3 regions of the Ruegeria sp. CJ9 genome follow, and region 1 is predicted to be linked to each of the others. Evidence: riboswitches for the same ligand, from Rfam matches in the RefSeq annotation. Region 1 holds a riboswitch; each other region holds the start of a gene.
What was found. Region 1 has a riboswitch for cobalamin ahead of ACR0AJ_RS05690 (CbtB domain-containing protein). Riboswitches for the same ligand answer to the same signal wherever they lie in the genome.
Positions count from the first base shown of each region.

Region 2: linked by a shared signal. The riboswitch ahead of ACR0AJ_RS10345 (hypothetical protein) and the one ahead of ACR0AJ_RS05690 (CbtB domain-containing protein) in region 1 are both predicted to bind cobalamin.
Region 3: linked by a shared signal. The riboswitch ahead of ACR0AJ_RS16260 (DUF1636 family protein) and the one ahead of ACR0AJ_RS05690 (CbtB domain-containing protein) in region 1 are both predicted to bind cobalamin.

Region 1 is NZ_JBQFPY010000002.1:54,413-57,677, forward strand. It holds gene ACR0AJ_RS05670 (DUF302 domain-containing protein) at 1-193, opposite strand, end outside; gene ACR0AJ_RS05675 (DUF1636 family protein) at 335-679, shown strand; gene ACR0AJ_RS05680 (hypothetical protein) at 676-1,170, opposite strand; gene ACR0AJ_RS05685 (CbtA family protein) at 1,237-1,935, opposite strand; gene ACR0AJ_RS05690 (CbtB domain-containing protein) at 1,940-2,110, opposite strand; cobalamin riboswitch at 2,147-2,353, opposite strand; gene cobF (precorrin-6A synthase (deacetylating)) at 2,397-3,140, opposite strand; gene cobA (uroporphyrinogen-III C-methyltransferase) at 3,133-3,265, opposite strand, start outside.
Region 2 is NZ_JBQFPY010000004.1:136,426-139,690, reverse strand. It holds gene ACR0AJ_RS10360 (bifunctional 2',3'-cyclic-nucleotide 2'-phosphodiesterase/3'-nucleotidase) at 1-37, shown strand, start outside; RNA gene ffs (signal recognition particle sRNA small type) at 77-175, shown strand; gene ACR0AJ_RS10350 (alpha/beta hydrolase family protein) at 208-1,065, opposite strand; cobalamin riboswitch at 1,201-1,421, shown strand; gene ACR0AJ_RS10345 (hypothetical protein) at 1,505-1,912, shown strand; gene ACR0AJ_RS10340 (protein-tyrosine phosphatase family protein) at 1,914-2,408, opposite strand; gene ACR0AJ_RS10335 (DNA polymerase III subunit gamma/tau) at 2,542-3,265, shown strand, end outside.
Region 3 is NZ_JBQFPY010000008.1:65,123-68,387, reverse strand. It holds gene ACR0AJ_RS16270 (ABC transporter substrate-binding protein) at 1-568, opposite strand, end outside; gene ACR0AJ_RS16265 (ABC transporter ATP-binding protein) at 587-1,372, opposite strand; gene ACR0AJ_RS16260 (DUF1636 family protein) at 1,369-1,725, opposite strand; cobalamin riboswitch at 1,828-2,034, opposite strand; gene ACR0AJ_RS16255 (DUF6525 family protein) at 2,200-2,472, opposite strand; gene ACR0AJ_RS16250 (DUF1826 domain-containing protein) at 2,469-3,104, opposite strand; gene ACR0AJ_RS16245 (GTP-binding protein) at 3,101-3,265, opposite strand, start outside.

The DNA.
Region 1 (3,265 bases):
CACGGGCCGCAGCCGCCTTGGTCGGACCAGCCTGCGTGACCACGATCAACCCGTTTTCCTTCACCGCAGCCTTCGTATCCGCGACCAGTTCTTCATAGCTTTTGACGGTTGGATACACTGCCCAACCCGACAATGGTTCCTCGGCCCGGACAGGCAGGGCGAGAAGACAGAGCAAACCCAAAAGCGTGCGCATGACGGTGCCTCGTTCAATGTGACTGTCTGAGTGATGCCAGAAATCCGAGTTCCGCGCACGCACATTTCCGTGCGTATTCAGGATTGCGCCGACGTCTAGAAAGCCGCAGAAACATGCAAACCATCAAACACGAGGCCACACGTGGACCCGATACGCCTATTGATTTGCAGCAGTTGTGCGGGAACGCGTGACCGAGTGGCCGAGAGGCAGGCCGTGGATGACGCGCTGGTGCGTGCAGGGCTGAATGGCCGGGTCGTCATCTCGGATCACGCCTGTTTCAGTGGCTGCGCTGAGCCGACCGCATTGGCATTGCAGGCCGCAGGACGGGCGTCTTACGTGTTTTCGGGGGTCGATATCGTTACCGATGCCGAAGACATCGTCGCGACCTGCAAAGCCTATTTGGACAGTCCCGCAGGTTGGATCGAAGACGCCCGACCCTGCGGGCGACTTCGGATGTGTTTGCGCGCGCGGATACCGGCGCTTTAATCGACCTGAACGGTCACGGCAGCGCTGACCGGTACGTTGTCGACCGTCAGTGCGCTGTGGCTGTTTGCGTTCAGCGAAACCGAAACCTCGACCTCTCCCTTCGGAAGGTCGGGGATGTGTATCCAGTTGCCGTAGAGCCGGGCCAGTTTCTCGCCATTGATGTAAACATGCGCGTGGCCTTCGCCGTCTACGTCGGCTGTTGACGCGTTTTCTGGGGCAAACCGGAAATTCTGCGGCATGACGTGCAGGTTCCACCCGGCCATCGGGTCCTGGGTCAGCGCGATTGCAACGCTGGGGGCGTCCGCCCCTGCGGGCAGGTTTACCGTGGTCGAATGGTCATGGGCCATCGCTTCGGCATGCGCGCCGCCGTGATGGGACGGATCGCCATGATCGTGGCCGTCAAACGTGGCGCCATTGGCTGCCGCCAGCACAAAACCAGCACCACCACCGAACACAAGGCCGATTGCAAAAAGGGCAAGTGAGCGTGCCATTTTTCTTTCCTTTTGGGCAAAAAGAAACGCGCCGGGCAGAACCCGGCGCGTCATTACATAAGAGGATCAGGCCGCTGCTTCGACGCGTTTGCCTTCGCTTTGCCAGAAATACCCGGCAAAGGCGCCAACCAGAACCCAGGCCACCAGACCAATGCCAAAGGCGCGAGCGGCGAACAGAGCGCCGATCTCGGTCGGGACGGGGCCGGTGAACACATCCGGTTCGGGCGCACCGATCAGATGGGGTGCTAGCAACAGGGCTGCTGCGATCACATAGCTGATCAGGTTGCCGCCAAACGCAATCAACCACAGCGCAACAAGCGCAGCACCAACAGTGGCAAACCACCAGACCTGTCGGGCATAGACGTCAGCTGCCGCTACACCAGGCACCTCTGGTGCCAGGGTAAAGCCAGGCGCCAGATGAAAGGCGATGAACCCAGCCAGACCCCAAAGCACGCCGGTGCGGCCATCAATCGTGTGGCCCTGGCCTTCGGCCACGGACATCAGAGCAACCATCAGCAGCGCGTAACCGGTATAGGTCAGCATGGTGAAAATGACGCTCAGCGCGTCACGGGTCAGTTCCGAGAACATGCCCGGCAATTCGGGATGCGCCGAAACGGATTCGGCTCCGAAGTGCACCAACTCACCGGATTCGTACAGCTCTGCGTGCAACAAAACAGGTTGCACAAAGACCAACTGCAGCAAGGCGGCTATCAGCCCCGCTGCAGCACCAGCGAACAACGCGCTGGTCAGTATACGACTGAACATGGTCTTAGTGGCAGGGGAAGCCGGTCGCGTGGCGCACGTCGTGTGCTGCGTCATGCAGCGCCGCGGCCTGTACGTGACCGGTCAGGGTGATGATACCCAGACCCAGTACCACCGCGAACATGACCGGAAGGATACCAGCGCGCGAGGCGGATGCTGTTTGCGTTTGTGTTGCCATCTTTTATTCTCCTTTGCCGCCGCACCCGACGACCGGTGTTTCAATTGTCGCCTGGCAGGTCTCCTGGCTTGCGGGTCGATGCCTCTGTTCGCCTTCCCCCTGAGAACAGGAGTGGCTGGTTGAACAGGGGCTCTCCGCTTACAGTCGCGGGGGCGGCTGTGGATTTGGCTGCCATGGCAGTCGCACCACATTCCCTCTTAGCATCCGGATGTCTCCGGCAGGACCAGACGCGTTCATTTAGCCTCTATGATGCCGCTGGTGCAATCGTCATTTGCGACCTTTTAGGTCAGATCACGCGCTTTTTCAGCAAATAGATATCCATGATCCAGCCATGATCGGCACGTGCCTTGGCACGGGTGTCCAGAATCTCCTGCGCCACATCGGTCAAAGCGCCTTTGATCAGGATTTCCTCTTTCATGCCGACATAGGCACCCCACCAGATGTCATAATCGGCCATGTCCAGGGATTGAAACGAACACTCGCCATCCAGCATTACCGCTACTTTCGAGGCAGTTGCCGGCCAGCCTTCATCCCTGATCCGCCGTCCGGTGGTCACAACAAAAGGCGCGCCCAGATCATTGATCGGGATGGCGTGGGCGGCCGTCAATGCCTGCAGCGCGGTGATGCCAGGGATCACCCGTGTCGTGGGCTCAGGGTCCAGCCGCGACGCGATTCGCAACGAGCTGTCATAAAGCGACGGGTCGCCCCAGATCAGCAGCGCCACTTGTCGCGCATTCGGGTGGGCCGCAATCGCCTCGTGCCAGCGCAGGGCAATGGCATCATGCCATTCGTCGACCCCGCGTAGATAACCATCATCGGCCCGACGCTTGGGAATGTCGAAATAGGCGATCTGCGGCGGAGTGTCAGTCACAGTTGCAATGATCTCTTCGCGCAACCCGGCCAGATCAGCCTTGTTCTCGCCCTTGTGCGGGATCAGAAACAGGTCTGCATCGCGGATGGCATTTGCCCCTTGCAAGGTCACGTGATCCGGGTTGCCAGTACCAATTCCGATTAGAGACAACTCAAACATCGTCGAACTCTGCCAACGGGCCATACAGGATCAGAGCCGGGGCTGTGCCGATCTCGGCCTCCAGCTTTTGCGACAGCGCGCCAATTGTTGCACGGTGCAGGCTCTGGTCGGGAGTCGATACGGAT
Region 2 (3,265 bases), on a different contig from region 1:
CGATGAGGGCTTTTTGCTGATCCGTTTGACGCTCTGACGGGTTGTGTTTCCTGCGCCCGTTGCCTATATCAGACCCCGAGAGGTTGGCGCGGGCGAGCGCCTCGCCAACCTGGTCAGGTCCGGAAGGAAGCAGCCACAACGAGCCCCGCTTGGGTCGATGTCCAACCTCTCACTTAAACTCCCGACATTGAATTGTTGCGAACAGGCCTAGGCAATCAACCGTGGCCAGACAGCCGAATTGCGCCGGGCAAAGGCACCGATATGGCCAACCTCGGACAGTCCGAACTCGGCCGGAGACAACAAATGGCGGCGTGCGTTGGACCCGTACAGATCAGCCAGCCGCCAGACCGCGTTCTTTGGCACCAGATCGTCATCCTCAAAGCTGAACAGATCCACTGGTGTGTCTGACTGTGCCCAGCGGGCCTCGGGCAAGGACACGCCGATTTCGGGCAGGTAGTTGCGCGGCCCAGTGCACCAGCGGCGCCACTGCCAATAGACGCTGGCAGGCAGGTTCGATCCGAATCCCAGTGCCTTGCCCGGCAGGTAACCCAGCGCTTTTACGGCCAGGGGCGCGTGTCCGTACCAAAACAGCAAAGCCAACGCCCGATAAGGCCAGGGATGGTCCGACACAGTCACCGGCCCGGCGCAGACGCAGATCATGCGGTCGATCTGATCAATATCGGGCTGAATCGGCCCCAGCATACCGCCGACGGAATGGCCGATGCTCCAGTGCTGCGCGTCGGGGTATCGCCTGCGCATCTCGGCCCGAGCCGCAGGCATGTCGATCAGCGCCCAATCCGCCATCGTGGCCTGAGCTGACTTCAATGGCCTGCTCTGCGAATGACCGAAATCGCTGTAATCATAGGTCAGACAGGCAATGCCATGTTCCGCAGCCAACCAGCGTGCGAAGTGCTGATAATAGTCGCGCGGCACTCCGGTGGCGCTGTGGATCACCACTGCGATCCCAGGTTCGGCTACCGGCAGGTACAGCCGAGCCGACAGTTGGGTCGAACCAGAAGGAAACTGAAAATCCTCGGTTAAAACAGCTTGTGCGGTATCCAGCATGGCGCCCTCAATCTGAACCGATTAGTTCACCACCCCAAACGGCATCTTTTGCCACCCTAAGTCAATCCTGTTTCCGCATGACCACGCGTCCACTTTGCCCCACCAAAAGGCGGCTTGACTCAGGTCACCCCTACCCGCTAGCGATTGGATGATGGTTCTCGTCCCCGGTCTCCGGGGCGGGATGAAAAGGGAACACGGTGCGGTTCTGCCCGGAATACCGGAACGAACCAAGGCCGCGACTGCCCCCGCAACTGTAAGCGGTGAGCAATGCCGAAACACCACTGGCCGCAAGGCTGGGAAGGTCGGCAACGCAACGACCCGCAAGTCAGGAGACCTGCCATCGAACAAGAAACCGAAACTCGGGCGGGGTGTCCGGGCAGGTCGTCAGCACGCTGTCACACCTGATCCACACCCCCGTTCCACGCGCGGAGGGCGCAATATGATCTGGAAGACAAAGACACACCAATTTACCGCAACCGTTTGCCAACGCACAGGAAAAACCTGTCCGGCGCTGGCACAGATGGCGCGCGCGATCGTGCAGGCGATGGATGCTGCCGTTCCGGCGACGACGCCTGATTTTGAGTTCGACGGCAGCTCTGAGCTGGCGTATTGCACGCAAGGATGCAGCGCACGGTTTCGCGCTCAAAAAGACCTGATCCGGGTCTTTTGTGGAACAAGCGAGGATGCGCCCCTCGAGTCGCTGGATGTTTTCGCAGATATGATGTTCGGCCCGGATGTGACCATGCGCCCCGCAGGCATGCTAACCACCCCACCCTGCGCCATGCTTGAGGTCACAGCGATCCCGCCCAACCCGGTGGCACAGGCAGAACGACAGGTGGCGCTCTGATCTAGTCGCGCGTCCGCCCAAGGGCGGCCCATTCCATCTGGCCGCCGGTCTCGACGGCGCAGGACCGCACCGCCCGCAAACGGGTCAACGCTGTCTCGGGGTCTTCACCATGCTCGACCATAAGGCGCAGCACGATCATCCCGGACCGGCCACAGCCGCCCCGGCAATGCACCAGCACCCGCCCCCCGCGGGACAGGATATCAGTCGCCGCAGGGCTGACACTGCCCCACGCCGCGTCAACCTCAGGAGGCGGCGTACCGAAATCCGCAACCGGCAGATGCACCCATTTGATATTGAGTGCGTGCAGGTCTTCGCCAAGCATACCTGCGCCCTCTTGCAGCATTTCGACCTCGGTGGTCATCGAGATCACAAGATCCGGCTGCCAGTCGCGGATCGTTCCCAAGTCCCGCGTATACCCGCCACCGCGCCCCGGAAGAGGTGACAAGGTTACGGTGCCGTTTCCAATCTGAACTGAATGAAGTGCGAACTGGCTCACTACGGACCCTCCCTAATACTCGCTTCTAAGGCGTGCAAATTGTGCTGCAAACCGAAATTCACCCAAGCCTGCTGTGGACGCGGGCGGCAGGGGTCTCTACGCTGCATCGGAACCCGAATCCGACAGAGCAGATATGAACGACACGCCCAGCCCCGCCTATCAGGTTCTTGCCCGCAAATACCGCCCGGAAACCTTTGCCGATCTCGTCGGTCAGGACGCAATGGTGCGCACGCTGAAAAATGCGTTCGAGGCCGACCGGATCGCGCAGGCTTTCATCATGACCGGCATTCGCGGCACCGGCAAAACCACCACGGCACGGATCATCGCCAAGGGCATGAACTGCATCGGCCCCGATGGTGACGGCAAACCAACGACCGAGCCCTGCGGCCAATGCGAACATTGCGTGGCCATTATGGAAGGCCGCCACGTTGACGTGATGGAGATGGACGCCGCCAGCCGTACTGGTGTGAACGATATCCGCGAGATCATCGACAGTGTCCGCTATCGCGCCGCCAGCGCGCGCTATAAAATCTATATCATCGACGAGGTCCACATGCTGTCGACCAGCGCGTTCAACGCGCTGCTCAAGACGCTTGAAGAACCGCCCGAGCATGTGAAGTTCATCTTTGCCACCACCGAGATTCGTAAAGTGCCAGTGACGGTTCTGTCGCGCTGCCAACGGTTCGACCTGCGCCGGATCGAACCCGAGGACATGATCAGCCTGCTCGGCAAGATTGCGGCGGCGGAAAACGCTCAGATCGCGGATGACGCGCTGGCGCTGATCACCCGTGCAGCCGAGGGTTCGGCCCGGGACGCGACCTCGCTGCTGGATCAGGCGATCTCGCACGGTGCGGGTG
Region 3 (3,265 bases), on a different contig from region 1:
GGTCGGCAGTCTGCGCTTCGATCACTGAGAGTTCGTCTTTCCAGCCCGTGACCAGCGCCTCGGCCTTGTCTTCAACGTGCATGACCTGACCCAGGCGCAGGACGTCATTGAACAGCAGGTCCATGCTGGCTTCGGGGCGATCCTTGTCCAGATGCACACAGCTTTCGGTCAGGATCATGGTCTTGATACCAAAGGGCTCCAGCGTATCCGGGGTCACATCTCCGCCCGGCTTCATGCCGTAATACCAGCCAGCAAAGAACAGGTCGGGTTCCACGGCAACAAGGTTTTCGACCGTTGGGTATTTCGGTGCCAGTTCGGGGATATCGCCGCGCAGGGTGTCGAATTCCGGGCTGGTTTTGTACCAGCCGGTGATGCCGGTCAGACCGACGATCTTGTCCTGCAGGCCCAACGCGAAGGCCATATCGGTCATGTTCATGTCATGCACAACCAGACGCTCGGGCTGGGCTTCGAACACCAGCGGCGCTCCGCAGTTGTCGACGGTGACCTCGTGGGCGGACGCGCCGCCTTGCATGGCTGTGACCAGCGCCACGGACCAGATGTGTTTCATTGGGGAATGTTCCTCGGTTTAGGTTGAGATTGTGGATTTTCGGATATCCAGCGCTGGAATCACGCGGCCTTCGTGGTGAAAGCACAGGTATTCAACGCCAAAAGTATCGCGGACCCGCTCGGGGGTCAGCACTTCGGCCACGGGGCCAAATCCCGTCAGCCGCGTTGATTTCATCAGCGCCACGTGGGTGGCAAATTCCGGGATCATGACAAGATCATGGACAATCATCACAACCGTGATGCCGAGTTCGGCGACCAGAGACAGCATCCGACCCTTGGCATCCGGATCGAGATGGTTGGTTGGCTCATCCAGGAACAACAACGATGGGTTCTGTGCCAGTGCCCGGGCGATATGCGCGCGTTGACGTTCGCCCCCGGACAGTACCGCCATGCGCTTGTCTGCCAGCGCGCCAAGGTCGGTCAGCTCAAGGATTCTGTTAAGTTCTCTGGCATGTTCATCCGCCGAACGGTCGGCCCAGATCGGAATCTGGCCCATGGCAACATAGTCCCGCAACAACAGCCTGCCATCCGGTTGTTCTTGCTGGCCGACAACAGCGATCATGCGGGCGCGTTCCATTGCGGGCATATTTTTCAGGCTGCGTTCCTTGACCAATACATTGCCCAATACAATCTCAGCCGCCCCGCACAGAAGGTTCAAAAGCGTGGTTTTTCCCGCCCCATTCGGACCGGCAATTGCCAGTATCGCGCCCTCGGCCAATTCAAACGAGACGCCTTGCAGAAGAACGTCACCATTGAGCGCATAATATTCGAGATCACGCGCAACCAGAAAAGATGAGGTCGTCATGATGGTTCCCCCAATTGAATCCGAGGCAAACGAGAAAGGGTTTTTGTAAATAGTGGTTGCGGCCGGTCCGTCGCGTTGGTCCAACCGTCTGCGACGTTGCGGTACTGATGTGCGAATTCCGCCAGCGCGTCGACATCTTCTGCAGTTTCAATATCGCCGAACAGGTACTGAGCTTTGCCAGCGGCCTGAAATCCGACGGTCGTTGGTCGCGCGCAGCCCGCCATGCAGGTAACGGTGCGCACTGCGAACCCGGTTGGCAACCTGCCGGTCAACGCATTGCGCATGACATCAACAGGCAATGCGCCGGTACAGGTCGAGCAGATCAGAAGGAAATGGTCAGGTGTTTCCGGCATAGTCCGCTCCGCTTAAAGCCAAGCGCGGACAGAAGGTGCCGATCATGTACACACGTTTCAGACGTGCCATCAAAGCCTCCTTCCAGGACGCCCCGCCCCGGGTTGGTTGAACATGTGATGGCAGGTCTCCTGACTTGCGGGTCGATGCTTGGCCATCCTTCCCGGCCCAATGACCAGTGGATTTTGGCGTCGCTCACCGCTTACAGTTGCGGGGGCAGTCACGGATTTGGCGCCAAAGTGGCGAACCGCACCGTATTCCCTTTTCATCCCTTGGGCGCACCATCGGGAACCATCTGGCCCTTGCTTGTCTTAGACTAGGGGCCATGTCAATCACGATTTGAAACAACAACTTTTCGATCGGAACTCAAACGCTCAGGGTTTCGAAGTCTGCCGCATGCGTTTTCGCTGCAAGTGCGGCACCCAGTGTCGCATGGGTCGCGACAGCATACTGTGTTAGAGGTGGCATTTTTTCCTTCATGTTTGAGAATTTAATTTGAAAACAGTCGATTGCCGGTCACGCGCGAGCGTTCGGGCTTCGGCCTGGCTGAGTGACACGAGCGTTTCTTCTGATGAAAGCCCCTTGGCCCGCGATTTTGACCAGATGCGGCGCGCGGATACCGGGGACCATGGCAATGCAGCTTCTGACAACCACTGTCGCAACGGGGCTGGAAGGCCGTCAAACACATCCATCGGATCGGTTGATCGATGCTTGCGGCGCAAGCTGCATTGCCCGAGGTTACGTCTCATGCTTCGGTTTCCGGATTTTCCACTGGGTCCAAAACCAAGACGAGACGGGATTCACTGGTACCTTCGATCGGAGGCGAGCGATGCACCACCCCTGACGATGGGCGCTCGGGCCAGAGTGTTCCCCGTAGCAGGATCGGAGCGCCGGTCTGAACGGTAAACACAAGCGCGGGATCCTTTCCATCAGTCGAGGTGCCGTATTGTGTTCCAGTGCCACGATAGGTGCAGACCAACCGGGCGGTGACAGCATCGGTATGAAATTTACGGCAAGCATTGGTGGTGACAACATCCAGCCGCAGCCGCAAGAAGTTGGCGTTCATCAGTTCACAGAAAATGTCGGCCAGAGAAGCGATATCATCTTGAAGCCACGCTCTTTCAGTCCCGTTAGGCATGCCGGAGATATCGCAGAGTTGCTCCACGGTCGTCTTAACGGCGCTTGGTGGAAGAATGACTCGCCCACTTGGCAAAACCTTGGGATCAAGTTGGTTAAGCCAGCTTTGCATATCCGGCGGGGTTCGCCGGCGCCAAATCAAAGCGGCACAGTTTGGCTGTGCAAAAGTGCGGAGTGCCGCCGGATCATCTGCGAAGCTCACACCGGTGACCTTGTCTTTCACGGGCTTTCTAACGAAGTTCATGCGGCATCCTCTGCCCGGCGCCAAATCGGGAAGGGGTCCGGCAAGTCCGGCAAATTGTCCGGCCCTGCCGCCGTAACTGCTGGAATAAGGCAATTGTCCAATCGTGCCTTCAAACTTTGCCAGTCGATCCCAGCACCGATGAAAACGATCTCTTGACGGCG